DNA from 3 places in the Pelorhabdus rhamnosifermentans genome. Region 2 is predicted to be linked to each of the others. Evidence: riboswitches for the same ligand, from Rfam matches in the RefSeq annotation. Region 2 holds a riboswitch; each other region holds the start of a gene.

Region 1 (10,762 bases), on a different contig from region 2:
ACCTCGGCCATCTTCTTTCGTCGCACCTTCGACTTGGAAAGCTGCCGTTGCACCGCCAAAGATAAAATCACCTGCAAATGAATTCATTTTATTGACCACCTTTATCTATATTCTAATTTTCATAAATTACTTTTAATGCAAAGTTCAATGCTGCTTCAGGATTTCTCGTCAATTCGACATATTCTTTGCCTGAAGTTGTGGCTGACTTTGTACCTTCTGCATCACAATCATGTTTCAATTCATCGTACATCGAGGCCATTTGCGGTGCTAACACAATTAGATCAAAGTCATTGATTTTTTCTTTATGCTGTCCATATGCCATCGCAATAGAATCCATATTGACACCTTTTTGTTTTGCTCCTTTAGATATTGATTTTGCAAGCATACTGCTTGTTGCTCCACTTGCACAAAGCACCAAAACTGATAACTGTTGATCAGCATTTTCACTAACAGCTGCCTGCACAACCGATTGCTTCCCGGCAGCAGTCAGAGCTTGCACTGCTCCAAGATTTTTGGCTTGAATTTCACCGTTATTTTCAATTTCTTTTGCAAGTAATTGCTTATCATATACTTTGAAGAATGGATAATAAATCACAGTATCAACAAACAATAATAACGGAGCTAAGAGAAAGGACAATTTTGCAAAACCAGTACCTAAGATCAAACCCAATGTACCAGGCGTCGTCCATGGCAAAATATAAACAAAACCATTCATTCCCAGATTTTCGATAAAAAATTTAAACAACCAAACATTCAAAATTGGCACACAGATAAAGGGTACAAAAAACACCGGATTTAATACAAGGGGCGCGCCAAATAAAATTGGTTCATTGACAGCAAATAATACTGGAACAATAGACGTTTTTCCGACTGCCCTTAACTGTTTCGATTTTGCAATAAAGGCACACATTGCTGCAAACATTAAAGTCGCACCTGTACCACCTAATGTAGCAACAAAATAAGAAGTACCATGCGTCAATACATTCGTTGCATGTTCGCCTGCCTGAAACAAATTTAAGTTCGCTTCAATATTGGCAATATAAATTGCTGTTACCGCTGGTTCTACAATAGAAGGACCATGAATACCGATAAACCAGAACATTGCCATTGCACCATAAATAATTGCCACACCGATATATCCATCTGCCGCCGTAAACAACGGTTTAAATACTTCCAAAATCCATGCACTGAATCCCATACCGACAAGATCTTTAAAAAATATACTAACTAACCAAAAGAATAAAACCGATACTGCCAACGGAATTAAATCAGCAAAAGTTTGCGAAATATTATGCGGTACTTCATCAGGCATTTTGATTGTAATATTATTTTTCACGCAAAATTTATAAATATTAGGTATGATAAAAGCTACAACAAATGCTGATAATAAGCCCTTTGTTCCCATATATTCACTTGAAAATCCACCTTTAATAGACTCAACACTTAATAAAAGGAAACAACAAATGGAAACAATCATGACAGATACCGAATTAATTTGTCTCAATTTTGGCAACAAATTATTAAAATTATCTGTTAAACTCTTCGCAATGGTTGCCACCATTAACACTGCCAGAATTCCCATGGAATAGTTATAAGCTTTCCATAGTAGCTGACTGATATTTTCAGGCCAAACATAGCCGAATATATTGGGAACACATGCAACCAAGATGAACATACTTGAAAATAAAACTACGGGAATACAACTGACAAATCCATCTCTAATCGCTCTCAGATAAGAATTATATGAAACTTTTTCAAACATCGGTTTCATCGTTTCAATTAAATGAATTAATCTTTCCATACCTAATCCTCCGCCCTATTTTATGAAATTGAATTAATTTGTTTTTTTATATAAATTGATAAAGTTTTTGACGAGGTCTCGCAGTAGCATTACTGTCATCAAATGATCTTGCGCATGAACTGTTAAAAAGTTTACCTTAATTTTTTCACCGGAAGCTTCCATTTGAAGCACCTTTGTCTGCGTATTATGCGCCTCCGTAATCAGATCATTACCTTCTAGAATCAGTTTTTCTGCTTTGTCATAATCCGCATTATTCGCTGCCGCTAAGGACTCCATGTATTTTGATCTTGCATCTCCGGCATAAGCTATAATCTCAACAGTTATCATTTCCATCTCTTCATTCGTCATCTTATCTTCCTCCGCAATTTAGTAAATTTTATAATTAGTCACGATATTCCGCTTTGCACGATTTTTCAATAAATTCATCTGACAACTCCACCTTTTCAGTCAATATTATCTTTTTGTCTTTTGTTTATATTATATTGCGTTCAAATTTACTTTTGTTTTCGAATTTTGAAACAATTTTCATTATTTTCTTTTTATTGACAAATTTCCTATTTATTCTTAGAATGAATGGAAAGGGTGGGATTTTTATTTATGTTAGTAAAAATAAATCATTCCTGCTACGACAGGCTTACAGCTACAGAAAAACAAGTCATTACCTTTATTAATGCAAATACGGATAAGATAGCCAATATGTCGATCGGAGCTGTTGCTGAACAGACTTTTTCTTCTCCGGCAACCGTTTCTAGGACCATAAAAAAATGCGGCATTGATGGTTTTGCTGAATTACGATATTTACTATCCAGAAAAAATTCCGAATCGGAAAATTCCATTCAGGTAAATGAAATCTTAAAAAAATCATTATTGGAAGTAACTAATACAATTGAGCACATATCAATTGATCAAATTCTCCAATCGATTGAATTGATCAAAAACGCTTCACGCATTTATATCCTATCTAGAGGCTTAACCATACTCGTCGCGCAGGAATTTTCATTAAAATTGCAATTATTAGGATTTAATATTTTTCAGATTTCTGATGCAGCCATTATGAAGAAAGTTTCCACAGATATAAAATCCGATGAATTGCTGATTATTTTCTCACTATCCGGAACAACAGAAGAATTAGTTGTTTCTGCAGAAAATGCAAAATCTATCGGAGCGAAATTAATTACTTGTACTTCCGCTGAGAATTCCCCTTTGACAAAAATGTCCGACATTTCCTTATGGGGATATAAACATAAACATACTTCGATCACAAAGGTAGACGTAACTTCTCGCTTTCCGCTTTATGTATTATCAAGAATCATTATTGACTACCTAACACTAAAAAAATAATGAACAATAAAAAAAGTGCACGAGATATTGAAAATCAATTATCTCATGCACTTTTTTATTGTCCGATAAGAATTCATAACTGAACGCACAGAATTTTTTTACTCTCGATATAAGACACATTAAAAATCGTCTTGATACTTTGCACGCATCATACGAGGAAGAGATTTAAATACCAACTCATAAGAATGTTCTATTAAAGCCTTAATTTCTTTTTCCGGAATGCTGCCATCAAGAATTAAAGTATTCCAGCAGCGCTTATTTAAGTGGTACCCTGGAATTATACTTGAATACTGCTTTCTTAGTATCTCTGAATAATGAGGATTACATTTCAATGAAAGATTATCCTGGTTATTCCTACGAGACATAAGTGCAAACATTTTAGCGCCAATTTTAAACACTATTACGTCAGGTCCGAAAGGATAGTCCTCGACGGCACCTAATTGGGCCAAGCAATAGTTATAAAATACTTTGGAGTTCATTCTCTCACCCTTCCTTAGTGACTTCGCCTATTCCTTAATAGTCGTTGTTTACAAAGGCAGTTCTTCCTAGAATCGTCTTTTTCGAATATTGTTTATTTCTCATTTTATGACTATACATATTTGCATCAGCGATCTTAAAAACACCATCCAAGCTTTTTTCCCCACCGCTTGTCTTAAGAGCGAAGCCAACGGATAGATAAACAAGATTTTCAGGTTGTATGCTTCTAGTTTTTGCCGCTATAGATACAATTCTCTTGCGAATATTTTTTAGTCCAGATAACGTAGCATTCGTAACTATTATAGCAAACTCATCGCCCCCAATCCTAGCTACAATATCCTCTTTGCGACATGCTTCGGTAATTACATTTGCAGCCTTACAAATCATTTGGTCCCCAAAACTATGCCCGAAAGTATCATTTATCACTTTAAGACAGTCTAAATCACAGACAACAATACCTACTGGACCGTCTTGTGTCTCAAGAAACTCCATTTCCTGTTCAAAAAATGCACGGTTATAAAGTCCTGTTAACGAGTCATGTTGGCCGGCATATTTCAGCTTCTCATTTGCAGTAACCAGTTCGTCGGTCACCGTGTTGATTAGATGTGTTAATGCCTTAAGAACCCCAGAACTTCTTTCGACTATTTTATCTTTAGAAAATTTATAGCTTACGCTGGAATTTTCCTCTCCTCGCGTTACCGTATGTTCCAATACCTTTCCAGCTGTTTCAGCAAGAACTACGACTGTCATCGTAGCATTTAGTACTTGGTTAGTTTTGTTGCTATAATAAAATTCCCCATAAGTAAAAAAGCCGGATGTGTTCGCAATTTCTTGCAGTGGCTCAGTTTCAATCTTACTAAGCTCCTGTAGAAATCCTCTGCGCGACTCACAGGAATAGACAAAAACACTTTCAGCGGGATGTTGCCTAATCTCTTGACAAAGACTGACTGTCGCTTCCGAGATCATCCCAATATCACCAAAACTCAAGCGAACTTTTTCCCCTTCAACTAATTCTGCCACGAAGGAAATTGAATCGTCCTCATAGTAAATATCTGGTGTTCTAGCCAGCAGGGATCCATTTCTATTGACTAAGAGGGGATATTCCACAGCGTTAGAGAAATTACCAATTCTATCTAAGCCTAAATACTTCCGATAAATCTGATAAACAGGTATATTATCAATAGTATACACCCTTAAACCATCAACCTTAGTGACAGTCATTTCTTTGCCAATGGGTTGCCACCCTAAATGGGAATAACAACTAACCTTTAAATTTTCCCCCTCTAGTACAACCCCCACAACACCGTAACTTGTAATTTGTCCGTTACAAGAAACAAAGCAGCCAAGAGCGTTATGACCCGCATTACCACCAGTAACAGGCAAGCCAGGGAATACCGATTCTACCCCTTTTAAAACAGCGGTAGAATTCATCGTCCTTCCTGTAGCAAATAAAATTAATAGCTTCGCCTTACCGCCACCAAGTGTCGAGGCTATTTTACGACCCAAATCGAAATCATTTTGGTTTCCTTTTGGAAAGAATCCTGCTTTAACTACAGTCCGTTTAAAAATCGAAAAAGACAGAACTGTCTTGAGTCCATTCACTTGTCCATTTATAATTTCACCAGATGTCGTTGTACCAAGAATAAGAGCATCGGGAACCAATTCAGCAATTTCTGCTAACAATCGCTTGAAAAATTCTTGGTCACATTGGCCATTGAAAACCTGCACTAGTACAGCGGAGTTCTCGTTAGAACGCAAAATATTTTGATTGTTTCGAACAAATTCTGATAAGCCGTTAAAATCCTCATAAAATGTATTTATTGTTTTCAAACGGATACCCCCTATGTAGGTCGGCTATCATCCGGCTTTTGAAATTGATCTAATCGAAATAAAACAAAAAACCAGACAAATAACGTCTGGTATACCTTTATTTTGACAGCCTGGCAAACATAAATTAAATAATCTTTAACCCCATAACTTTACATCCTCTTCTTTAAAAGGTTCACCCAATTGCAATTATATTTCTAAGTCTGGTATTTCGACAAACTTCGATAAAACCCTCTTTATTTTCGCCTTAGAATTTAAGATTCTAGGTGGGCTTGCCGTCTACCTCCGGACCGGTTCCCACATTAACGACTGCATAACAAGCAAATAGACAATGAAAGCCAGAACTTTTTCTGAATTTTCAATACGAGTCACCCCACAACATAGAATTTTCTTGGAATGACTTTCTTTAGGCAAAATAGTTGGTCCAAACAACGGTAAGTTTTGATCAATTTAGTTTTTACAAACGAGTTACTGTTTCACCGCTTGGCTTAACCTGTTTAGAATGTGCCTTCCGTACTGGTGCCTTGTATTCCTTTGCCGTATCCTTTACTTCCTGAGGAATCACGATGGGATCTACCTTATTATAGTTCGAATAAACGATCTGCATACTCAATGTCGAGTTTGTTAAGAAGTCTTCCATTTTCGCCCGATCTTTTGGATGCACTAGATCTAAAAACAAGTTCGCTCCTTTGCGAATCGGATCTGTCAAATCCATATCCACTTCTGTTACCATTTTTGTTGCCTTATCGATTTTAACAGTATACGTCAAATCGCCGACAGCTAACAAAGCCATCCGCCCGATCGCAGTCATGCTCAATATATCTTTTTCCTGTACATTATTTTCTTTAACAGCCGCAGCAATCGCATCACTGATCTGCATACTATCTAATGTAACATCTATATACTTATAAGCGGGTGTTTCCTTCTGAAGCTTCACAGATTTCATCATCTGCAGCAGATTCACCCAAGCAGCATTTTTTTCATCTGCAGAAAGGTCATTTTTACTCACAGGACTCCACTCAGGAACAATCTGCTTAAACCATTTTTCATTAACCATTGTATAAACGACTAAACCACTAGGGCTTCTTTCAAGATACTGTTTCATGGGAATGGTCATTTCCTTATCCTTCATATCCCGAGTCCAAATACTTATATCACTTTTATAACCCAACGGGTTCGACTGAACATCGCCATTGATTACTGCCTTCATTTGTCCCATTGTCGTATCTGCTTGGACCGTTATATCACAATGCACACTGTTTACTTCCATCATATTTTGGTATACATAGCTCAAATACGCTTTTTCCGGCGACAGCTTCTCAGAGGCAAAAACGAGCGAACTACCCATTGCCATAAACAACAGCCCCCATACTAAAGCCAAACCCCAGTTGATCTTTCGCATAAATCTCATCCCGTCATCAAACTCCCTTTTATAAATTCCACTGCTTTCCATACAGTATTAGTATAGAATAGCCCCCTACGATTTACAATCAATCTTCCCGCAATGGGATAAATGGTCCTATATATTTTTTAACAGCTCTATATTCATAAAAAAATTGGCTAAGATCTCTCCAACTGGGTAAATAATAATTATTTTGTAGCGAGTGGTAATAGCGTCTGTACAATTTTTAACCCTTATGTTATTGGGTGTTGTTTAAAATCCTTATATTTAGCGGGTTGGTGCGTGTATAAATATATATTTTTCCTTTTTTAATTTTTAATTTTAATATATAAATATTACAAAACTGCGAAAGTGTAACATAGTTTTTGTGATTTTTTGTAAAATATTTTGGAAAATCACTATAACCTGTATCCTAGGGAATAATTTCTACAGGGTACTGTGACATGTGACAGTAAATTGTCATTAGTTATCACTGTTTGAACCAGATTTATTCCGGGTGAGTATTTAATAGTATCTATATCAATGGTTTATGAAAAATTCTCTGTAGTTACTGTGGTGACTCTATTGTTTAATTTGATTATTATTTAAAGTGACAGATTGATTTATACCTTAATTTTACTAAATTCATGATATTTTACATAGAAAGACCTCTACGACGAAAACACCGTTTTCGTCATCACCGCTAGGTGATATATTAGAATTATTCTTATTATTAAGGGGGAATTACGATGTACGATAATGTGATGAAATGTCCGAATTGTGGTGCTGATGCACCTTGTGGTGGACAACTTATTAAATGCCAAGACTGTGGTAGTATTTATTGTAGCAATTGTTCAGGTACTGGACATGGTGGTATGTGTCCATATTGCAATAGCAATGAGTCGAAGTCATTTTAATATCCTAGTCAAAATTCTGACTAGGCTCTGATTCACTCAGATATTGCTAGAATCATTGGGCTTTACAGTTTAATAGGAATTTATTACCTAATGATTGGGTGTTACTAGAGGACACTGAGATAAAAATAGAGGGTAACGGATTATTGATTGTCCGCTACCCTCTGTTTTACTTATTTACCCGTAATCTTTTTCAATACGTCATCTGTTATATCTTGTCCACCATAAGCGATAACGCTTTTATCGACAACAACGGTTAATCCTTTGTCCTCAGCTACCGCCTTGATTGCAGCATTTACTTTATCACGAATAGCGTTTATTAGTTCCTGCTGCTTTTGTTGTAAGCCTTGTTGTAACTGTTGGGATAAGGCTTTTTTATCTTGATCGTTCATGTTGGCTGATTTAGCATTAAAATCATCTTGCGCTTGTTTGACTGCTGCTTTGTAGGTTTCATTAGCTTGAGCCATATCTGGATGCTGATTAATTAATTGTTGATAATTTACTACTCCGACTTGAGATGCGTCAGCAGCATAGGTAGTGGTAGGATTTGTAAAAGCTAGTATGCTGAAAAGTACGAAAGCTGATAGAAAGATAGTTTTAAGTTGTTTGGTAAACAATGGACATGCCCCTTTCTATTTTTAGTTATTGGGCGGATTTTTTATGTTCCGTTGAACTCGCTTTTCCATCCACTAATCTCATTTCTTATAACTAATAGCTAAAAATCAAACTTTAGATTTCCATTTTTCCATTCCGAAAGAGTCATCTTTGCGTTAAACGCAGTAAGCCCTCTGGTATCAATTAGCTCTAATAATACTTGCTTAGCACGCTCTGGCTGAACTGGGACTAAACTAATTGCAGTTTCCAACCTAACAAATGTACTTTGGTGTTCCAAAAATGGCATCAACTTTTCTAACCCATATTCGGAATTTGATTTTAATTCTTTTCGTATTTTTTGAATAATCCTTTGTTGTTTATTATACATCTTGGAATCACCCCTCTCTTGCGCATCCTCTCCCTTTATACAAGATTCTAAGTATTCATTTATAATCTTCTCCAAAGGTCTCATACATTGCCTCCCTGATTAAAATGGTGTAAATGTCCACCTTCCAGCTGAATCTTTAGCAACTATACCATAATTTTTTAATATGTTCATTCCATAATCAAATTGTTCCTCAAAACTTTTTGTCGCTAACCAATCTCGTACTGTTAATCCACCTGTCCAGTAAGGTTTTGAAGAATAAAATCCGCTAATAGCGCTATGGACACTATCCTTACCAGACTGCAACGCAATTATGTTTTCTACAGTATTTATCTCTTCTGGATCAAATCCTGCTCTGTTTGCATTCTGTTGAGCTTGCTCTACGATATGATGCCACTGATTTCCTGCACCAGGAGATCCAAGAAAAGCCTTAAACTCTTTGAATGTCTTGAAGCCACCACCGCCAACAGATCCCATAACACTATCCTGGATTTCTTTATTCATTTGTACCTGTTTTTCCACTTCAGCGGCTAATTGTTGTGCATTATCCGGATTGTCTGGATTTATTCCTTGTGCTTTTAAACCCGTTTTCGCAAAATATAGCGCCATTGAATCTACTGGGTTAGGCATTCCGCTTTTCGTCTCGGATGTTTCCACAGTTCCAGAATATGTATCCTCACCCGTTAACGGATCGACTGTCCACTCTGTGTTTCCTACTACACGTACGGGTGGAATAGCAGTATCACCCTTCTCTGTATGCTCAAACCAAGAATTTGAGTCTGGAGAATAATAACGTTTTTCCCCTTCGACCTCACTTGCAGGAACTGGCGTTTTAACTACATTTCCATCTGAATCATGGGATATTACCTTGTACTGTCCATTTTCTTTGATAATGTTACCATCGACTGCTGTTGGATAAATTGTTCGTGGTAGTGAAACTTGTGTTTCCTGTTGACCGCTAGAAGTTGAATAACTTGTACTTAAAGTGCTTTGCGGTATACCATCGAAAGGAAAATAACTAGGTCCATAGGTATTTATTAACCCCCGATAAATATTAGCGGTATCCGTTACTCCTAATATGCTAACAGTCAGCTCGTTAAGAGTAGTATTCAAACCATGGTCTGTACGACTAGTAAGACCTCCCAATGCTCCTAGCAAATATGGATCAATAGCTTCATTTTTGCATGACCAATAGGTTGCCCAGTCGTAATTTACAAGTTGGAGAGTATTATCGTCGTTATATTGACTTAACGCTGCATAGTATGCAACAATTCTTTTCTTTTCCTCCATACTTGTGGCAGCATACAATAATCTCGCCATGTCTTGTTGTTGATAATGCCAGAGCCAATTATACTTCGTCCCACTAAGGGCAGTGGCAGCACCTGTTTGAGCATTACCACCTACTAACTTCGAAACAACAGCTCCAATAGCAGCACTTACCAATTGATGAATTCCCGCGTCTTTGATCTTGGCTAATTCATTCTGTACAGCCTCATTTAATCCAGCACTAGTTGCTCCAGATGTGAAACTACTTCCACCAAGGTCTGACATAATCCCGCCAGCTACTGCATGAAGAAGAATTTTATTATCTCCGCCATCATGCCATGAGTCTGCTCTTGCCATGGCTTCTTTGTATTCCGGTGTTCCCTCTTTATACTTGGCTGCATCATCAAGTGCTTTTTGGTATTGATTTAAAGCCAAATCACCAATCGCTTTATAAGCTTCCTGTCCAAATACTTTCGTTAATTCTTGTTGTTCTTGAACCTTTTTCTTATCGAATATCTTACCTAAAGCATTCAGGGAATCGTTCGTATTACGATTTAAGCTACTTAAATCTGTATTACCTGAACGAACTTCGATTGTACCTTGTGCAATACCAGATTTCGTAGTGCTACTTGCGTTTCCATTAACGGATGTGCTGATGTCTGGTGATACAGATAGATTCTTTTCAGCAACCAATACTTGTTTGCCATTTGCGTCTTTACCACCATCTTTAATATTGGTAACTGTATCCAGATTATACCCCGAACTGCTTGCGCTGT
Region 2 (10,762 bases):
GTGAGCTTTCCGATGTTTTGGTTTCCAAGGTGGATACTTTGAAGGAGAGTATGCGTCGCGTAGAAAAAAAGATCATAGAAAATGCCTTAAAACACAATAAGGGTAACAAGGTGAAAACGGCCCAGGCTCTTGATATCAGTCGGCGTGCCCTACTTTATAAGGTAGTAGAGCATGGTTTGGGCAAAAATTCTGAGTTAGATCCACCCCAAATTGAGTAAATAGAATATTCTTGCCATTGGCATGATTATTGCATTAAAATATAATGCTAGCTATATCGATATTTTAGAGGAGGGATCTTCAGTGCAAATGGAAGAGATCAAAAATATTTGTAACTTGGGTACTGGAACGATGGGACATGGGACAGCCATAGCATTTGCTATGGCTGGCTATCATGTTCGGATGTTTGGCAGGTCGGATCAAAGTGTTGAACGGGGTTTTAAGGGGATTAAAACCGCGCTCGAGACCTATAAAGAGCATAACTTAGTTTCCGAAGAAGATATTCCCAGTATTCTCGCCAGAATCAAAGGTGTAACAACACTGGAAGAAGCGGCAGAAGGTGCTGATTTTGTCATCGAATCGGTGGCTGAGGAAATCGAAATCAAACATCAGGTTTTTGCTGCTCTTGACAAACTTTGTGCACCCCATACTATTTTTGCCACAAATACTTCGGGGCTTAGTCCTACAGCAGTTGCTGAAGCTGTACAGCGTAAAGATAAATTTGTTGTAGCCCACTTTTGGAATCCACCTCATCTTGTGCCGCTAGTCGAAGTTGTGCCAGGAAAGTATACTTCTGCTGAAACTGTTCATGTTACTTGGAAGCTAATGGAGAAGATTGGTAAGAAACCAGTTGCTTTAAAACGTGAAGCATTAGGGTTTATTGGTAATCGTTTGCAAATGGCTTTATTGCGCGAGGCACTGTATATTGTTGAACAGGGAATTGCCACACCAGAGGCTGTCGACACAACTGTGAAATACAGTTTGGGACGTCGCTTATCCACTACAGGACCTTTAGAGAGTGCTGATTTAGGTGGCCTTGATATTTTTTATAATATTGCAAGTTATCTCTTGAAAGATCTTAGTAATAATTCCGAGATTCCTAAAATGTTGGCAGAAGCTAAAGCAACCGGCAATATAGGTACAAAAAGCGGCAAAGGCTTGTATGATTGGACAGATGCCGATAAATTCAATAAAATTAAGAAAACACGTGAAAGCATTTTGCTTGAGTGGCTGCAAAAAGATCGTGAAATGACTTTCTAATTTTTTATATCTTAAATCACTACGCCTACTAAGCTGGTAAGCGTAGTGACTTTTTTTTGCTGTAAGTATGCAAAAAGTAGTCAGTGTGCAAACTAAGCTGGTAAGCGTAGTGATTTTTTTATGCTGCAAGTATGCAAAAAGTAGTCAATGTGCAATTTTTTGCACACTAAACCAAGAAAAACATCGTTTAATAAGCTGAAAAATGTGATATTTCCAGCAAAAGAAACGAGGTTTTTGGTTTGGCATGATAATTGCAATTATAAGTTTGCAGAGGCTTGATCGCTGCGAATATCACTGAGGAGGTGTGTAGTGTTCTCTTATACATGTGAAAAATTTCATTTGTATAAAGGCTGCCGGATCAAGCGGTATATGTCCTAATAAATTATACGAGGAGATAAGATGATGATTAAATCCATTTCACGTTTTCTTACCATGATCGTACAGCGCTTTCTACCAGATCCGCTTGTTTTTGCAATACTTTTAACCATTATCGTATTTATTTTTGGTATCGCTATCACTCCGAGCAGTCCAATAGCGATGTTTCAAATGTGGGGCGATGGATTTTGGAATTTATTAGCCTTTTCCATGCAGATGGCGATGGTGCTTGTGACCGGACATGCGTTGGCAAGTTCGCCGCTGTTGCGTACAGGAATGAGGAGCCTTGCCTCTATTGCAAGTACTCCAGCACAGGGCGTCATGCTGGTAGCTTTTATGTCAGCAGTATGTAGTGCAATTAACTGGGGTTTTGGCTTGGTTGTAGGTGCTTTATTTGCTCGTGAGGTAGCTCGCAGAGTAGCCGGATCGGACTACAGACTACTCATTGCCAGCGCCTATATCGGCTTTATAACCTGGCATGGTGGACTATCAGGTTCCGTACCGCTCGTAGCCGCTACTAAAGGCAATCCCATGGAAGCTACGATTGGTTTGATTCCAATTACCCAGACTATATTTACGAATTACAATATCTTCATTACTCTGGCATTGATTGTAAGCATTCCTTTCTTGTGTAAAATGATGTTGCCTAAACCAGATGAAGTCATTGCCGTAGATCCCAGCTTGCTTGCCGAAGAAGCACCAACTTCCAAAGTACTTGGACCCAATGCCACTTGGGCCGAGAAAGCAGAAGAAAGCACTTTATTAGCTATGGTAGTGGGCGCTTTTGGATGTATATACCTATTTATGTATTTTAGCAAAAATGGTTTTAATATTAATGTGAACACAGTAAACTTAATGTTCTTTACTGCCGGTATTATGCTTCATAAAACACCGATGTCTTATATGAGGGCTGTTGTTAACGCTGCCCGTGGTACAGCTGGTATCATGGTACAGTTTCCCTTATATGCCGCTATTCAGGTTATGATGGAGCATTCCGGCTTAGGTGGAATTATCACAAATTGGTTTGTAAGTATTTCGACTAAAGAGACTTTCTCCGTATTGGCTTTCTTTAGCTCAGGATTAATTAACTTGGCAGTTCCGTCAGGTGGCGGCCACTGGGTTGTGCAAGGACCCTTTGTTATGCCAGCAGCTCAAGCGTTGGGGGCTGACATGGGTAAAGCAGCGATGGCTATTGCTTATGGTGAAGAGTGGATGAATATGGCGCAACCGTTCTGGGCTTTGCCTGCGTTGGCCATTGCCGGACTCGGTGTACGTGACATCATGGGATATTGTGTAACTGCTTTATTCTGGAGCTTACCCATCTTCCTTATTGGCTTGTATTTCCTATAGGTCAAATTTTTTAAGTGCGTTCTGAAAGGATGTAATTTGAAATTTTTTAATCTGGTTAGCAATAACCAGATTAAAAATTTTTCTGCTATTATTGGTATGAATCTTGCTATGAAAATTAAGTAGTTTTTATGGTCAGTATAAAAAGAACATTAGAAAGAGGAGGAGCCCAATGTACAAAATAATTGAAAAGAAGATTCTGTCACAAGGCGTTAATCAACTTGTGATTGATGCGCCACTTGTTGCTAAGAAAGCGCAACCAGGCGAATTTATTATTCTTAGGGTAAATGAAAATGGTGAAAGAGTGCCCTTGACTATTGCTGACTTTGACCGTGAGAAGGGTACCATTACGATCATCTTTCAAGAAGTGGGGAATTCTACTCGTCTATTAGGAGAATTGGAAGTTGGCGAAGGAGTAGCAGATTTTGTAGGGCCACTCGGTCATCCGACGCAGATTGAAAAAATGGGTAAGATCGTATGTGTGGGTGGTGGCATTGGTGTTGCCCCAATATTCCCTATTGCGCGCGGCATGCATCAGGCAGGTAATCAAGTAGTCAGTATTATTGGTGCGCGCAATCGCGAACTTGTTATTTTAGAAGATGACATGCGCGAAGTAAGCGACGAATTAACTATTACCACAGATGATGGTTCTCACGGACGTAAGGGACTTGTTACGGATGTGTTAAAAGAATTATTAGAAGATGATGAACCCATTGCTGAGGTCATTGCTATTGGTCCCGTAGTCATGATGAGAGCGGTGGCCGAAACGACGAGACCTTATGGCGTTAAAACAATAGTAAGCCTTAATCCCATTATGGTTGATGGTACTGGAATGTGCGGTGGCTGTAGAGTGGCAGTAGGCGATAAGACGAAATTTGCTTGTGTTGATGGTCCGGAGTTTGATGGTCATAAAGTTGATTTTGCTAGCTTAATGGCGCGTCAGCGGATGTATGTTGAACAGGAAAAACAAGCTTCTACGGAAGGGGGCAAATGTCAATGCCACTGTCAAAAGTAAGACAGCCCATGCCTGAACAGTGTCCGAATGAGCGTAGACGCAATTTTAGCGAAGTAGCTACCGGTTATCCTGCTGAAACGGCATTAATTGAAGCCAATCGTTGTTTGCAGTGTAAGACAGCACCTTGTCGGACTGGTTGTCCCGTAGAAGTAGATATCCCAGCCTTTATTCAATTGATTCGCAGCGAAAAATATGAACAAGCTGCGCAAAAAATAAAAGAAAAAAGCAGTTTGCCTGCTGTTTGTGGTCGTGTATGTCCGCAGGAAGCCCAATGCGAAAGCCATTGCGTACTCAACAAAAAGGGTGCCGCAGTAGCGATTGGTAGATTGGAACGTTTTGTAGCTGATTATGAGCGCAATCAAGGTACGACAAAATTGCCGACTATTGAGGCTGGAAATAAAAAAGTAGCTGTAGTTGGAGCGGGTCCGGCCGGTTTAACAGCCGCAGGTGATTTGGCCCTTGCCGGTTACAAAGTTGTCATTTTTGAAGCTTTGCACAAGGCGGGAGGCGTATTAGTGTACGGTATTCCCGAATTTCGCCTACCCAAGGACATCGTCGCTGCTGAAGTTGAGTATGTGAAAAAACTAGGTGTAGAGATTATTACCAATGTAGTGATTGGTAAGACACTGACAGTTGAGGATTTATTTGCTCAAGGCTTTGAAGCCGTATTCATCGGCTCAGGAGCGGGGGCACCGCAATTTATGAATATTCCTGGTGAAAACTATAATGGAGTTTATTCAGCTAATGAGTTCTTAACTCGGGTAAATTTGATGAAGGGCTATGATTTTCCCAATCAACATACACCTGTTTGGCTGGGGAAAAATGTTGCTATTGTGGGTGGCGGCAATGTGGCCATGGATGCGGCTCGTACTTCTATGCGCCTGGGTGCCGAACATGTATGGTTGGTATATCGTCGTTCGGAAGAAGAAATGCCGGCACGCCGGGAAGAAATTGAACATGCGAAAGAGGAAGGCATTGAGCTTGCATTATTAACAAATCCGCTTGCCGTTCAAGGCAACGATAAAGGTTGGGTCAGTGGTTTAGAGTGTGTCAAAATGCAATTGGGTGAAGCTGATGCGTCGGGACGACGCAGGCCCGTAGAGGTCGCAGGATCAAACTTTGTTTTACCTGCCGATACCGTTATTATTGCGATTGGTAATACGCCAAATCCACTCATTCCGCAAACAACTCCCGGCTTAGTTGTGACTAAGAAGGGGACGATTACAGTGGATGACAATGGTTTGACTACGCGTGAAGGCGTATATGCCGGTGGCGACATTGTTACAGGGGCAGCTACGGTAATCAGCGCCATGGGTGCTGGTAAACGGGCTGCCAAAGCGATCAATGAATATTTGGCTGAAAAATAATCAGTATACAATCAATAGTAAGCCTCAGACGTGCATAGATTAAAATACTGTTAATTTAGGACATTCGTCTTGACGATTTATGTCGATTAGTGTTATATTTGCAATATAACTTATTTAGCAAACTTACTGAAAGGTAAGGGCGCAAAGCTATGGGTCTAAGGACGCGAGTCTATGATTGCCAGGTTGCCGCTTCCTTTTGGCAGCGATTAAGCACCTAGCATATTTATGCCCAGGTGTTATTTTTTTACTTTGAAGTCGGATCAAAGTGTTCAGTCAATTTCATTGTTAAAAAAGTAATGAAAGAAGGTTGATGGTGTGAAAAAGGTATTAATTGTGGATGATATGTCTTTTATGCGGTTTGCTCTTAGAAAGTTGCTTGAAAAGAACGAATATGAAGTTATTGGAGAGGCTAAAGACGGTGAAGAGGCAATAAAAAAATATGCCCAATACAAGCCTGATATTGTAACAATGGATATTACTATGCCTAAAATGTCGGGGATAGAGGCATTAAAAGATATTTTGCAACAAGATCCTCAAGCTAAGATTGTGATGGTATCGGCGATGGGGCAAACAAGTTATGTAAAAGAAGCACTTGTGAATGGTGCGAAATATTTTATTGTGAAGCCATTTAAGGAAGACAAAGTGATAGAGACCCTACAAAAAGTTTCTGCCTTGTAAAAGCGCAAACCCAAGGGGGAATTATAATGTCAGATGATCAAACATTGGAACCGATGCTTGATATGTATTTGTTTGAAACGGGGCAACTGCTAGAGCAATTGGAACAAATAATATTAAGCAATGAAAAATCTGATAGATATGATCTCACAAGTATTGACGAAATATTCAGGATAATACACACCATTAAAGGTGCATCAGGAATGATGATGTTTGACAATATTGCTATACTTACCCACTCTATCGAAGATGTATTTTTTTATCTGCGCGAAGTTAAACCATCCAATGTTGATTTCATTAAACTATCAGATCTACTTTTAGCGGGTGTTGATTTTATAAAAGACGGATTGGAAAATGTTAGAGAGGGTGGCAAGGCTGACAATGATGTGTCTTTATTAGATACTACTATCAAAAATTATTTGGAAGCATTGAAACAAGTGAATCCGGATAGTGTGAAAACAGCTAAGACCGAGAGTGTATCTGTTGGAAAACAGAGCTTTTTCCAGGCTACAATATTTTTTGAAGCTGGCTGCGAAATGGAGAATATCAGGGCCTATACCATATTGGACAACTTAAAAAACATTGTCCAAAACATTGAATATATACCGGACAATATTATGGAAGAAGATGCAACAGCCGAGATTATTCGCAAAGAAGGATTCAAACTATCTTTTTCAACGGAACATTCACGTAAAGAGATTGAGGCTGTTCTGAGCAATACCATCTTGCTTCGGGATTTTGAACTCGAAGAGATGCAGGTTCCTGATGAGGAGAATTCAGTTCAGCACAAGCAGATCATACTAGAAGATCAAGCGGACAAAATTCTAGTGAAGAAAGAACAATCTTCTGAAGTTCGAGATAAAGAGAATTTTAGCGTAGGTCACCAAAGTATGATTAGTGTGGATGTTATCAAATTGGATAAGCTTATGGATTTGGTTGGAGAATTGGTCATTTCAGAAGCAATGGTAACGCAAAATCCCGATTTGAAGGGATTAGTGCTTGATAATTTTAGTAAAGCGGCTCGGCAGTTGGGAAAGATTACTGGTGACATCCAGGACACGGTAATGTCGATACGCATGGTACCGCTGACGACAACTTTCCATAAAATGTATAGGATTGTTCGCGATATGTGCAAGAAGCTTCATAAAGAAGTACAGCTGGAATTAGTTGGGGAAGCTACGGAAGTTGATAAAAACATTATTGAGCATATTGCCGATCCTCTCATGCATTTGATTCGAAATGCAGTTGACCACGGTATTGAGTGTAGTGAAGAAAGAGTGGCAGCAGGAAAGCGGGCGGATGGCAAGATCACACTGGAAGCGAAGAATGCTGGTAATGACGTGTTTATTCTTATAAAAGATGATGGTCGTGGACTGGATAAGGAAAAGATACTGCAGCGAGCGAGAGAAAACGGGTTGATACGTAAACTTGAAAGTGAGTTGACTGATAAGGAAATTTTTTCTTTTGTCTTTGCCCCTGGTTTCTCGACGAATAAGGAAGTAACTGAATTTTCCGGCCGAGGCGTGGGTATGGATGTAGTGATCAAAAATGTCAATAGTATTGGCGGCGTTGTATTAATTGATAGCAATCCCGGTATGGGAACGACCATTACTTTAAAAATTCCCCTTACACTTGCTATTGTTGACGGCATGACGATCAGTGTGGGGGATGCTCGTTATACTGTTCCGATTACTGCGATAAAAGAGTCATTTAAAGCCAAGGAAAGTCATCTTGTAGTTGATCCTGATGGTAATGAAATGATCATGATAAGAGGACAATGTTATCCCATACTCCGAATCCATCGGATATTCAAAGTAAACACTACTATTACTCGTTTTACAGATGGGATCATTATTATGGTAGAAAACGAAAGTAAACTATTTTGTCTCTTTGCGGATGAACTGATTGGCGAGCAACAAGTGGTTGTAAAAGCCTTGCCGTCTTATATTAAGAACATTCGGCACGTGGAAGGATTGGCAGGCTGTACTTTACTTGGCGACGGGAGTATCAGTTTAATCCTGGACATAAGCGGCTTAATGCAACGAGCTAGTTCAAATGGCGTCGATGGGTAGTAAGGCTGGCGTTGCCCATACATTTGCGATTAGGAGTGATATCATGTTGAAAAAAAGCTTGACTGCAAAAATATTGACCGGCTTTTTTGTGGTGGTCTTTATCAGCTTGGTTGCCTCTGGAATTACGATTTATGATTTGATGCAGAACATCCAAGAAATGAAAATTATTGAAGCTCAAAGAATGCCGCTAATAGGAAAATCCGCCGATAATGCTTTTAATGCGGCTAATCGTGGGATCGTCTTCCGTGATTATTTGATGACAGGTGACGAGAATGCTCTACAAGCATTTGAAAAGTTGGAAAGTCGTAATCGTCAGCTCGAAAAAGAGTTACATGATGCTGCTCTGACTGAAGTGGGGCGCCAAATGATACAACAAGTGGAAGAACTCGACAACAGTTATACGGAAACTGCAAAGAAAGTAATTAATTTGAAAAAAGCAGGGAAAGACCAGGAAGCGGTGCAGGTGAATCTTGTTGAAGCAGCGCCACAGAACAAAGCATTGATCAACCAGTTGGAGAAATATCAGGAATTTCGCACGCAGCAAATGAATGCAGATTTTAAAAGCATGGTGGATGAGCAAAGTAAGATAATGTGGTTAGTGATTATTTTCGGCGTAGCGGCCTTAGGAGCCGGAGCTGTTATTGCGGTCTTTACTGCAAGGGCGATTGCCAAACCGGTTAAAGCATTGACTGAAGCGGCAGATAAACTTGCTGTAGGGGACGTGAATGTAAATGTTGAGGTTACAACGCAGGACGAAATAGGATTTCTTATGCAGTCATTCGATAAAATGGTAGACAGCATACGTGAACAGGCGGTTATTATTGAAAAAGTTGCAGAAGGTGACCTGACGGTGCAAGTAAAGGTAAGATCAGAGAATGATTTGTTAGGTAAGAAGCTAGGCGAAATGATAAAAAGGAATAATCAAATTCTTGGTGATATCAATTTTGCAGCAGAGCAGGTGGCTGCTGGTTCACAGCAAATTGCCGCGTCAGGGGAGGCGCTGTCGCAGGGATCCACCGAGCAGGCCAGTTCGATTGAGGAAATTACCGCATCGATGACGCAGGTAGCTGCCCAGACTAAGCTAAATGCAGTGAATGCCAATCAGGCCAATGAACTGTCTACGGCTGTTGAAGGAAAAGCTGTAGAAGGGAAAAGCCAAATGCAAGACATGGTCAAAGCCATGGCGGAAATCAACGAATCGTCGGCCAATATCTCCAAGATTATAAAAGTCATCGATGAAATTGCGTTTCAAACTAATATTCTAGCTCTGAATGCCGCAGTGGAAGCAGCCAGAGCCGGCCAGCATGGCAAAGGATTTGCTGTGGTGGCGGAAGAGGTCAGGAATCTAGCCGCCCGGAGTGCCGATGCGGCGAAGGAAACAACAGCGATGATCGAAGGATCAATTAAAAAGGTAGATTCAGGGACTAAAATAGCCAACGAAACATCAGAGGCATTGAATGGAATTGTCGACGGGGTAGCGCAAGTAGCGATACTTGTAGGTGATATTGCGGGTGCTTCCAATGAACAGGCTACGGCGATATCTCAGGTGAACCAGGCGATTGCTCAGGTGTCTCAAGTGGTACAAACTAACTCTGCAACGGCTGAGGAAAGCGCATCGTCGAGTGAAGAATTATCTAGTCAGGCGGAAGTTTTAAAAAATAATGTTTCCAAATTTAAATTGAAGCAAATGAACAAGTTTCAGGGGGGCGAAAATCTCAGTCCGGAAGTTTTACGGACCATTGAGATGATGCTAGACAAAAAACAGCAGGAATCCAAGTCCGAAGAAAGGTCAGCCAAGCACGAACCCATGTTGACTGCAAGGACTAAAATTGTTCTTGACGATAACGAATTTGACAAGTACTAGACAATTTGCGGTTTAAGAAAGGAGCTGTATTATGGCCGAGGTGGTAGGAAATGATTTGGAACTAGATGATACACAAAAGGATAAATTCTTAACTTTTTCCTTGGGGTCGGAGGTCTACGGAATTGAAATTAGGTTTGTCACAGAAATCATCGGTATGCAGTCAGTCACCGAAGTTCCTGACCTACCGGGATATGTGAAAGGGATCATTAACTTAAGAGGCAAAATCATTCCTGTTATTGATGTAAGGCTACGGTTTAAAAAAATGCCGAGAGAATATGATAGTCGGACGTGCATCATTGTTATTGAGATAAAAGAAGTAGCAGTAGGTCTTATTGTTGATACGGTGGCAGAAGTGTTGTCCATTCCTGAGCAGGATTTAGCTTCTCCTCCAAAGATTAACAGCAGTTATCATCAGCGCTTTACCCAAGCAATCGGAAAAGTGGGAAATGACATAAAGTTAATCCTTGATTGCGACAGGCTACTAAGTGATGATGAAATGGCGAAATTAAAGGAGGAGTCAAAATGAATTGGTTTCAGAATTTAAAAATCGCTAAAAAATTGACTGTTGCGTTTCTTTGTGCTGCTGTGATTGCCGCAATTGTCGGTTTGATTGGTGTAGTAAATCTTTATAAAGTGGCTCAGGCCGATACTGCATTGTATGAAAACGATACAGTGCCGCTGGCACAAATGGGAAATATTACGGAGGCTTATCAAAGAAGTCGGGTAAATGTCCGAGATGTTATAATGAATAAGGATGCTGTAATTAAATCCGAAAATATAAAACAATTTT
Region 3 (10,762 bases), on a different contig from region 2:
AGTATCGACAATCTGGCCAATTTCCTTCGAGCGTTCCCCTAATTTGGCTACTACTTGGGCAGAGGAGACAACTGTTTGTTCGATATGAGCCATTTGACTGACTGCTTTATCTACGGACTTATTTCCTTCATTAGCCGTATCAGATGCTTGGGCAGATTGTCCAGCTACTTCATTAGCATTGGCAGCGATTTGTTGGATGCTGGCCGACATCTGTTCCACTACCGCAGATGTGTCATTAGCTGCACTTAGTTGTTGATCTGCATTTGTTGCTACTTCAGTAATAGATTCAGCAACCTGGTTAGCAGCTTGTGCTGACTGATCGGCACTAGCGGTCAGTTCCTCTGAAGAAGCCGCCACCTGTTCTGCTGATTCATTGACATTTTTCATAAGTATACGGAGACTGCCTCTCACATCTACCAGAGCATCAGCTAATTGGCCGATTTCATCTTTTCTGATAAATCTTCGCGGCTTATCGCGAAAATCTCCTGCTGCAAATTCTTTGCAAATCAGCACCATGGCATGGAGAGGTTTTGTAATTATTCTAGTAATATAAAACCCACTTAGAATTAATACTACAAAAGATACAAAAATAATTGCTAAGTTAATCTGATTTGCTTTTTCGAAGGATACTTTGTTATTAGCATTTATTTTCTTTGATGCTTCAATAGAATACTTAGAAAGATCATCGCACCTGTTCAGAGCATCTGTTGCTAACGGGTCTACGGCAGAAACATATAATGCATAGGCTTCAGCATTTTTGTTTTGCAAAGCTAATTCCATAACAGCGTTTCTACCCTCTCGAAATTTTTGCATGGTTGTTTTGATTCCGGCTAATTTTTCCTTGGTTTTGTCATCTAAATGTGTCTGTTCAAGTTTTGCCAGATTGTTATTAAAGGAATTTACCCGCTCATCGATAGTTTGCTTTAATTCTTGATTTTTTTTGTCGTCTTTTGTGAGCATCAGTTCCATTACGGCTGAATTGACTTTATTAATATGCGCACTGTTTTCATTTATAAGTGCGACGGGTACTAAGTAGTCTTCGTACATAGTAGTCATTTCGGTGTTTGATTGTTGGAGGTAATGGTACCCCGTATAACCTACAATACTCATAGATAAAAATGCGATAAGAATAAGGATACTTAGTTTTTGAGCTACTTTCATATTATCAAAAAAATTCATGCTATTCCTCCTAGTGGATAATTATAAAAAAATTGCCAGATTGCTTAAAATGACACATGTCAAATAGCAACCTGGCAATCATAAATCCTAGATTTTTAGACCCATAGCTTTGCGTCCTTATCTTTCGATAAGTTTGCTGCAATATAGTATTAATTTCTAAAATAGAAATTCTAAAGGAAAATCATCTATATGGTAATTTTTTTCGACGCTGTTCTACAATAGTCCTCTTCTTCGCAAAACATGAGTCATTTATCCTGTACTGGAGGCAGCTTTTGCGCGTCTGGACTTGTGGTAACACAGAACATTTTTGAATAAAATGGAGAATTTTGAGAAGCCTTTCTTGTTTTGACGTATAAAGCCCATTCTGGTTTATTGCTGGAATAGGCCTTATTACCTGTTTTTTGAAATATATTGCATTTAATATTTTGATCAGCTATAATAAATGCGAGTTAGGGATAATATATTTTTTATTGCGTTGCTGGGGCTGCGCTTTTTCATTTAATGTGATAAGATATTGCAACAAACGCCCTTCGGCTATTTGGCGGGAGGCGGCAGCGGGATTATTATGTGGATACTATTGACAATAAATATAGTTAGCAAACCTTTTGAAAAGGAGGGACGCAAAGCCTTGATCTAAAGATTTAAAATCTATGATTGCCAGGTTGCATGAAAAGTGCAATTTGACAATTTTTTTATTTTATAAGATTAATGAAAATTAAACGCCAGTGTGACGGAAAAATGTTTTTTTAGCCGAAATGATTTTCGAAAGTTGGATTGATTGAATGAGTTTTTTATATAAATTTACATTGTTGCTCGGTAGTTTGGTTATCATGAGTAGTTTCATTCAATTTTTTATTTTTGATAGATTTTTTCTTGCTAATACTGATGATTTGTTATTGACTATTAATGAAAAAGCCGCGAATAATTTTGCTGAACAGATCTTAGCGTATTTTAAAAATATTGAGGCTTCATTAAAAACTATTGCATCTGATCCTAATATCAATCAAGCTATTCTTGATAAAATCAATCAAATTGTTCCAGAAGTAAATGTGATTTCGATACTTGATAAAAATGGAGATGTTATGCTTGTCAGTGGAGTTAAGGACGTTTCAGGTTTGAATTTGTCACAACGTGATTACTTTCAGCGAGCTATTAGAGGGGAAACTTATATTAGTGGTGTATACACGAGTAATCATGGGCGGAAGGTTGTCTCTATTGCGACTCCTATTATTGAAAATGGTAATATTGTTGGTGTAGTTGTTGGGACAGTTTGGCTGCATGAAAATAGTTTGTCATCGATGTTTGACAATAAATCATTTGGTCGTGGGGGATTCATCTCAATTACTGACAGCCAAGGAATTATCGTTTATCATCCGGACAAGGAAAGTATCGGAAAAGGAACTAGTATAGCTGATCACTTGCAAGGAGGTAAAGGCTCGGCTATTATAAAATATACTGGATTAGAACACTATATTGGATATAGTAAGGTTCCCGAATTAAATTGGATTGTTAGCGTGAATACTCCTACTGCTGAGGTAACACGAATCCGAAGGTTGATGATTTACGAAATTCTAGCTATATCGATATTTACTATATTTGTAGTTATTGCTATTGGCACATATACAGTACGGCGATACACGAAGCCACTAGATACATTAGTCGAGGCGTTTAGTTCTGTGAAAAAAGGAAAGTATAAACAAATTATTTCTTATGACTATGCGCCTGAATTTGATGATATGATTCAAGTATATAACAACACCATTAGAAGACTTGAAGAAGTTCATACTACATTAAAGTGGGCTGCAGACATTGATGGATTGACTGGGACTTATAACCGTAGGTCTTTTGACAAAATATTGGAATTGCTTAATGGCGAAGTGCTAGCTCATTCTTTGGATAATCTAGGAATAATGATACTAGACCTTGATAACTACAAACAGCTAAATGATACATATGGTCATTTAGCAGGGGATGATATTTTAAGAGAATTTACCGCGATAACGCAATCAATTGTAGGGATTCGATTTGTATTTCGCTTTGGTGGAGATGAATTCGCAATTATTTTGCGGAATGTCGCCCGGGAAAAAATCATATCTTTGGCAGAAAAAATACGCTTGCAGAGTGAAAAAACATTAAAGGGTTGTACAGTAAGTATAGGCATTGCAACTTATCCTGAAAATGCTGATTCTGTAGATGCATTATTGGATTTCGCCGATAAGGCGCTTTATATTAGCAAAGAAACAAAAAATAGAGTAACAGCATATGTGATCAGCAATTAGCCGAAGAGATTGAGATTTGTGATAGGTTAATGGCCGGCAAGGCAAGCGTATTAGTTTAGTGTAGCCGATCCACTTTTCTAATTTGAGGATAAGTATCTTTAGCTTTACAGAGTTTAGTAGATATAGTTGCGGCATTAAACATAACGTTGTAGGCTTAGGCACATTGCCTAGGCCTACTGTCAGATGTCTCTTATCGGTATCGTTACCTTGACAAACAAGCAAAAATGGATAATAATGAATATATTCATTCACTCGGAAGGCGATTGGAGGCAAACATATGGCGTTATCAAAAAATAGATTTTCAGAGGGCGAGAATGGTTGTCCTCGTAAAATACGTATATCAAAAGAACCAGATCAACGCCGTCGAGAGATTGTTGAAACCGCATTAAAGCTGTTTTCTGAAAAGGGCTATGAAGATACAACCATTCAAGATATTGCTGAAAAAATGAACGTATCCCCCGGTTTATGTTACCGATATTTTAAATCTAAAACAGAAATCTTTGCGGCATCTTCTGAGTATTATGCAAAACAAGCAGTGAAGCAAATGAAAATTCCAATATCACAGGATATACCTGCAATTGAAAAATTCAATCTTGTAATAAATCGCATGCTTGACTTTTCAATAAACCATTATGAATTTGAGTCCAGATATAATGAGGGTTCAGAGATCAGAGCGATTCTTTTAGATTATGTAGCAAATCAATGGATGTCTGTTATGATTCCAATAATAGAACAGGGAATTAAAGAAAATATTTTTTATTGCAGTAATGTACCCAGAACCGCTAAATTTCTAATTACCGGGCTGGTCCACACATTCCATGAAGATATGCCGGTAGATAATGTTCAAGAATATATGTATTCTTTTCTTAATTTTACACAAGATATGGCAGCACGTGTTTTGGGGATGAAAGCAGATTAGTAAAATTACTTTGATATACGAAAGAAAATGTACATGAAAAGTCTTCTGATTTGCATGTGCATTTTTTATTAGAAATTAAGTGAATGAATTCATTCATTGACATTTAAAATAAAACAATATATCATAATGAGTGAATAAATTCATTCATTATGATAAAGGGAGGAAAACGCATGATTTTTAATCAGGAGGAGATATCATTGACAAAATTTAAGGTCAGCAAAACTATTACGACCGATGTTCTGGTCATCGGCGGGGGCGGCGCAGGTGTTTGGGCCGCTGTAGAAGCCAGAAGAGCAGGCGCTGAAGTCGTTATTGTCTCGAAAGGCAAGGTTGGTAACAGCGGAAACACCATCATGATCGGTGGCAGCTATTCCATGGACGGCAACAGCGCTAAAAACGTGTACGGGTTTGAAGGCGGGGACGAAAACCTAACAAAAGAGTTTTTACTAGAACAGATCATCAAGCAGAGCTTCTTCCTTGCCGAACAGGATGTGGCCGAACAGTTTGTGGAGGACTCGCCTGCAGTCGTTTACGAAACCCACGAATGGTGTGACCGCGCCGGACAAAAGCAGATCTTCATGGCACCCGGCGGCTGGTTGCTTTCTGGCAGGAGCATGGGGCGAGGTCTGCTGCAGGGCTTGAAGGAGAATCCGGGTTCCGTTCTAGTCGAAGACGTTATGATTGTTGACCTGCTCAAGAAGAATGGCAAAGTCATCGGCGCGATTGGCGTTAACGTTTACACAGGTGAAATCATCCGATTTGCCGCAAAAGCAGTCGTTTTGGCGACCGGCGGTTATCAGCCGTTTTCCACCAAGAGCACAAACAGCGATATGACCGGTGACGGTATGGCGATGGCTTATCGTGCTGGCGCGGAACTGGCAGACATGGAATTCCATCTTCCATGCCCGACCGCAATGGAACCCGAAGCTTTTAAGGGTTCCCTGTTGCCGTTCATCTACGAGGCTTTTTCGGGATCTCTTCCCTCGATCGACAAGGATGGCAAGCCGATTGAAATCCCGCGCGAGATGGCGGAGGTTGCCGAGGGCAGCGAGCTGGAAAAACTGATTAACACCTTCTACTGGTCGGAAGCAATTGCAAAGGGACGTGGCATGCCCGGCGACACCATGTATTATGATATTTCCGGCCTGAGTGACGAACAGATTAGGGCTACTTTTGAGCGCCTTATCGACACTACGAGTGCATTCTATCGTCCGGGCTTCTATCACGGTGACGACATCCGCGTCTATTGTGACTATGTGCTTGCCAACGGCAAAAAAGTAAAGGTTGGTGCGATTTTTGAGTATACCATGGGCGGAGTCGTCATCAGTAAGAATATGGAAACCACCGTTAAAGGTTTATATGCGGCTGGAGAGGTTGGCAGCGGTGTGTTCGGAGCGTGCCGCGTTGCCGATGCTACCACCGAAATGATTGTTCAAGGCAACAGGGCGGGTAAGAGCGCTGCCGCTTACGCAAAAGCCGCAGTGATCGAAGAGCCGGATGCCGAGCAGATTGACGCCGTCATTGCAAACATGACTGCCCCTTTGGGACGTACCGGCGGCATGGATAGTGCTGAATTCATCCACAAAATCGAGCAGGCTGCCGATTTCGGCTTCGGCATCTGCCGTACTGAAGCAAATATGGTTAAGGCGATTGAACAGATAGATGCACTTCAAAAAGCATTTCCCAGCATCTCGGTGCCCTGTGACAGCCTGCGTTACAATTACGGCTGGATCCGCTCTCTTGAGGCAAAGAACCTGCTGACCTGTACGCTGGCTGGTCTGCGTGCGGCCAATATGCGCAAGGAAAGCCGCGGCTTCCATATACGTCATGACTACAAGGAAGTGGACAACGACAATTGGGCGGTCCGCATCGTCGTCAGCGACGACAAGGGAAAGATGTCTTTCCGTACCCGTAAGGCCAAGGAGACCAAGTATGAGATTCCCACCGGCAAAGAGGTCTCTATCCCCGCTTACATTAAGAACCAGGATCTCAACTTCAAGAATGCCGTTTTCAGCGAATGATTAAAGGAGGACTAAATATGATTATTAAAGTTTACAGATTTGACCCTGGCAGCGGAAAAAAACCTTTTTTCCAAAGCTTTGAGGTTCCGGCCCAACCAGAATGGACGGTCATGGACACGCTTGACTACATCTCACAGCATCACGACAGCTCTCTGGCTTATTATCGCCACAGTGCCTGTGATCACGGTATCTGCTGCTCAAGGTGAATAGTATGCCAACGCTCGCTTGCACGTATACGGTTGGCGACGTTCGCGAACTGCTCCTTGAACCTAAAAACAGCAATATCGTTCGCGATCTTGTGGCTTTGTAAAGGTCGCAACACAACAGTTACAAGACATGTCGAATGTGTCGCGGTGAGGAATAGCAAGGTCTCGCGGCTTCTTATAAATTTAACAAGTGTATAAAAATGTTCTCATAGACGTCGAAAATGGGGGCGATAATATGAAAAGTGCTCCAGCCTGTGAGAATATGGGTCGGAGCACTTTTTGAAGGTGGAAAACCACTGCGGAGAAGTTTAGTATAATTATACGGCTACACGAAATGAAGGGGTTTTTGCGTAGAAGTATGGTAAAAAGCTGTGAGTGATAGCCTCTGGTTGAGAGCTTTTTCTGGTTTAGCTTTTTTTAGTGCAAGTTGTTTTTTACTTTCATTAACTTTACATCAAAATATTTATCTTCTAAAGAAGATTCCGGATGGGAAAAAGCTTCGTTAAAGAAATCTTCCAGTAGATTAGAAAACGAGAGCAGTACTTTGGTGCCATCGGCTGAACCAAGCTCATTATCTTGCGGAAACAGGATAGGCATGTCGGTATAGTTCATGTGGCGGGTATTTTTGTAATAAAATAAGTAGTGTTTGGCATGGCCGGAGTTCAATAAATTTTCCATGTACTTGGCATACACTGCTTTTATTTGGGGAACTTCTTCGGGTTTGGTGTCGCCTGAAGCTATTTCGGACTGAATAATTTCATCGGGATCGGTTTCGATTATGGCTGTTTCCTGGTTAGTAAACGTATAAGCCGGTTCGTCTTCCAGACTGCCATCCAGGTTAGCGGCAGCCTTAAATCTTTTATCAAGTGATGCGGCGCGGAGGGCGCTGCGACCACCAATAGAATGGCCAAATACGCCAATGTTAGCCGTATCAATTTTCCTCCAAAATACGGAGGTTGGAGTATTGTTTAGGGTCATGAGCGCATCTAAAGCGTAGGATAGCTCATGGGCTCGCGTTTCGGTTACAGCTTTCTTTTCGTCAGGGGTATCATAATTGGCGGTTTTATTATAAGGGATTAGAGATCCGTCCGCCCTTTCCGTAAAGAAGCTGCTGCCAGGATGATTGATTGCGGCTACGATAAAACCGCGGCTGGCTAGATATTCAAAGCTGAACGTTCCGGCTTGGCCAACTGATCCTAGACCTGGAGAATAGATTAAAACCGGATAGCGGCTTTGTTTACCGAGTAAGGGCGCATCAATCATGGCGCCGGTTGTTAATGATCGGATAGAGGCTATCATAGGGTTATTGGTTACCCAAGCGGTTTTGTAGATGCTTTCCGGTAAATAGCTGGCTTGTTTAGCTGTAGCGCAGTATTCGGCCGGATACCAGATTTGGCCGATGTATTTGTTGCCGGAATCATTCCAAGTGAAAAATGTAGTACCAATAGCATAATTTCCCTGCGCAGCAAAGAATGGGTCGGATGAAACTGCTTGGTGGGATGCGGCATCTGCAGTGGTATTTTGTTGGACGCCGTTCGCTGCCGCTACATTGCAGCAAAACGTTAAGATCAGTAAAAAAATAATTTTGTGCATGGTGTTCACTCCTTCGCATAATGAGTATTTGCGCCGTTCTTCCAGATCAAGGCTTGTGGTAGATTAATCCAGTATGAGTACAGGATGATTGCTGAGCAGGGTTTGCGCCTAGACGATGCTTCATGCCGCGTGAATAGGTTTTGCTGTTCTGAAGAAGTTGTATTAAAAATTATATAAAAATTGGAAGTAAGGACCGCTTAACCTGTATTCTAGAACATCGTTCTGAGACTTGGCTTTTTGGCCCATTGTACGATAGCCAATATTTATGCCAAAGTTTCCGAGCCGCTGAAGAACTCCCAGATTTAGATTATAGTAATAGTTTTTGTCAGGGGAGACTAACCCTTCCGCGAAGTAGGACGTCGGTTGCAGTCGACCGGCTTCCACTCGGTAGCCGATGACGGCACTGGTCCCGTTAAACTTTTGGTCGTTTGTCTCATATGTGCCGGCAAGCGTTTGTTTATGGTCGTAATTTATCAGGCCAAATATGATGGAATGCATACTGTTCCCCGTAATTGTATATTCAGGCAGCCATTTTAGGATGATATTGCGGGTTTTCAGGGTATTATCCAGTTTTTCACCGGGCTGGTAGGCGCTGTTTTTAAACCATATCGTTTTTGATAAGGTTGTACTGCCGGTAAACTTGTTATCATCATAATCTAGCTGTAATTTCCAGCTTGGGTTATAGAGGCCAAGCTGGGTGAGTATATAGCCCGGAACACCATAAATTGGGGAGGCAGGGTCTTTCATTTTCATATTTAATTCGTGGTTCAGATCAAGCTTATCACCTTCATGAGCGCTGTTATTAGCCTTTACATTACCGCTCAAACGGGGATTCCAGTAGGCTACTCCGAGTGGAGAAAATAATTGCGAAAACAGATTAGCTGATTTGTTTACGGGTTGTTCACCCGTGCTCGGGGATTCTTCTTTAGCCGCCTTTGGGTCATTATTTGCTAGGTCCGCTTTTTTTTTGTATGCAACGGCATTGTTTTTGCCAATTGGTTCGCTTATAGATTCTTCATTTTTGAGAGTACCCGTCTTGTCGAAATTTTTAACATAAGTCGCTTTCATCTGCTTGGTTTCCGAAGAATTATTGGTATCTGCCGCCCAGGCTCCTGATGTGGCGGTTAAGAGAAAGCTCCCCACCAGCGTTGCGATCATTGCTTTTTTCATATGTACTACTCCTTTTTTTTCATATTCATATGTACTACTCCTTTAATTTTAATTAGCAGTTCAATTGTACTACGACTTAAGCAGTCTTTTGGTTCGGTCTCAAAGGCACAGAAGGAAAAAACTATATCGGCTGATGCGGCGGTACGAATGTATTGTGGCAACCTCTATTTCGTAAAAAAATAATTTCCCCGCAAGTATTACTAACTTCGAAAAGTCAGCAATACTTGCGGGGAATTCCGGCTTAAACAATTTTCGCGTAGATAAGAGGATTTCGTGTAACAGTATGGAAGATTATAGTGAAAGAATCCTATGGGAATGAACTTGTGAAATCCGGGTGGCGAACAGATCGATAGAACGCAGAGATAATGCTAATCATGTAAGTTGCTAAAAAGATAAGGGGAGAGGGAGAAAGTAATTATGAATTATAAGGAAGTACTGGAAAATGCACGTACCTGTATCGGGAGTTACTGCAAGGCCTGCAATGTCTGCAATGGTATTGTCTGTAAAAGCACCATTCCTGGACCAGGGGCCAAAGGCGTTGGAGACACAGCCATTCGCAACTATCAGAAATGGCAGGAAATTCGAGTCAATATGGATACACTCTGTGTGAGCAAACCAGTAGATACAACACTGGAGTTATTTGGTCAGACCTTTGAATATCCATTCTTCGCAGGACCTGTTGGTGCGGTAAATATGCACTACAGTGATAAATTTAGCGATATGACTTATAATGATATCTTGGTTTCTGCCTGCAGGGAAAATGGAATAGCTGCGTTTACTGGTGATGGTACAAATCCGCAAGTCATGGAGAGTGCAACAGAGGCAATAGCGAAGGTGAATGGTTATGGTATTCCCACTGTTAAACCATGGAATATGGATACAATCAAAGTGAAAATGGATCTGGTGCATAAGGCAGGTGCCTTTGCTGTTGCCATGGATGTAGATGCAGCTGGATTGCCTTTCTTGAAAAATATGACACCTCCGGCTGGCGGAAAATCAGTCGACGAGCTTCGTAGCATTTCTGAAATTGCCGGTATCCCGTTTATTGTAAAGGGGATTATGAGCATAAAGGGTGCGTTGAAGGCAAAAGAAGCAGGAGCAAAAGCAATTGTTGTTTCTAATCATGGTGGCAGGGTGCTTGATCAGTGTCCGTCAACTGCGGAAGTGCTTCCGGAAATTGCAGAGGCTGTCGGAAACGAGATGAAGATTCTAGTTGATGGTGGTATCCGTTCTGGTACAGATATTTTCAAGGCTTTAGCACTCGGTGCAGACGGTGTCCTAATCTGTCGTCCGTTTGTAACAGCTGTTTATGGCGGCGAAAAGGAAGGCGTGAAGGTTTATATTGAAAAATTGGCTGGAGAATTAAAGGATACGATGGCGATGTGTGGTGCTTTT

The links. A riboswitch is a leader RNA that binds a small molecule or an ion and turns the genes downstream of it on or off. The one in region 2 is predicted to bind cyclic di-GMP.
Region 1: another riboswitch for cyclic di-GMP. It lies ahead of Ga0466249_RS21215 (sensor domain-containing diguanylate cyclase); the one in region 2 lies ahead of Ga0466249_RS05215 (response regulator).
Region 3: another riboswitch for cyclic di-GMP. It lies ahead of Ga0466249_RS16650 (methyl-accepting chemotaxis protein); the one in region 2 lies ahead of Ga0466249_RS05215 (response regulator).

The regions. Positions count from the first base shown of each region.
Region 1 is NZ_JAHGVE010000025.1:41,511-52,272, forward strand. Features, by position in the region: gene lacG (6-phospho-beta-galactosidase) at 1-87, opposite strand, end outside; gene Ga0466249_RS21195 (PTS lactose transporter subunit IIBC) at 113-1,801, opposite strand; gene Ga0466249_RS21200 (PTS lactose/cellobiose transporter subunit IIA) at 1,835-2,149, opposite strand; gene Ga0466249_RS21205 (MurR/RpiR family transcriptional regulator) at 2,399-3,142, shown strand; gene Ga0466249_RS21210 (MmcQ/YjbR family DNA-binding protein) at 3,262-3,621, opposite strand; gene Ga0466249_RS21215 (sensor domain-containing diguanylate cyclase) at 3,656-5,449, opposite strand; cyclic di-GMP riboswitch class I at 5,551-5,636, opposite strand; gene Ga0466249_RS21220 (DUF6612 family protein) at 5,904-6,848, opposite strand; gene Ga0466249_RS21225 (hypothetical protein) at 7,577-7,744, shown strand; gene Ga0466249_RS21230 (OmpH/Skp family outer membrane protein) at 7,915-8,358, opposite strand; gene Ga0466249_RS21235 (DUF2019 domain-containing protein) at 8,457-8,807, opposite strand; gene Ga0466249_RS21240 (hemagglutinin repeat-containing protein) at 8,823-10,762, opposite strand, start outside.
Region 2 is NZ_JAHGVE010000003.1:73,333-84,094, forward strand. Features, by position in the region: gene Ga0466249_RS05190 (sigma-54-dependent transcriptional regulator) at 1-218, shown strand, start outside; gene Ga0466249_RS05195 (3-hydroxyacyl-CoA dehydrogenase family protein) at 307-1,257, shown strand; gene Ga0466249_RS05200 (TIGR00366 family protein) at 1,657-2,982, shown strand; gene Ga0466249_RS05205 (sulfide/dihydroorotate dehydrogenase-like FAD/NAD-binding protein) at 3,152-3,994, shown strand; gene gltA (NADPH-dependent glutamate synthase) at 3,976-5,361, shown strand; cyclic di-GMP riboswitch class I at 5,468-5,552, shown strand; gene Ga0466249_RS05215 (response regulator) at 5,677-6,039, shown strand; gene Ga0466249_RS05220 (chemotaxis protein CheA) at 6,066-8,108, shown strand; gene Ga0466249_RS05225 (methyl-accepting chemotaxis protein) at 8,152-9,972, shown strand; gene Ga0466249_RS05230 (chemotaxis protein CheW) at 10,004-10,498, shown strand; gene Ga0466249_RS05235 (methyl-accepting chemotaxis protein) at 10,495-10,762, shown strand, end outside.
Region 3 is NZ_JAHGVE010000015.1:27,255-38,016, forward strand. Features, by position in the region: gene Ga0466249_RS16650 (methyl-accepting chemotaxis protein) at 1-1,179, opposite strand, end outside; cyclic di-GMP riboswitch class I at 1,242-1,327, opposite strand; cyclic di-GMP riboswitch class I at 1,765-1,849, shown strand; gene Ga0466249_RS16655 (sensor domain-containing diguanylate cyclase) at 1,962-3,458, shown strand; gene Ga0466249_RS16660 (TetR/AcrR family transcriptional regulator) at 3,736-4,377, shown strand; gene Ga0466249_RS16665 (FAD-dependent oxidoreductase) at 4,548-6,398, shown strand; gene Ga0466249_RS16670 (2Fe-2S iron-sulfur cluster-binding protein) at 6,416-6,604, shown strand; gene Ga0466249_RS16675 (alpha/beta hydrolase family protein) at 7,022-8,197, opposite strand; gene Ga0466249_RS16680 (hypothetical protein) at 8,360-9,367, opposite strand; gene Ga0466249_RS16685 (alpha-hydroxy-acid oxidizing protein) at 9,785-10,762, shown strand, end outside.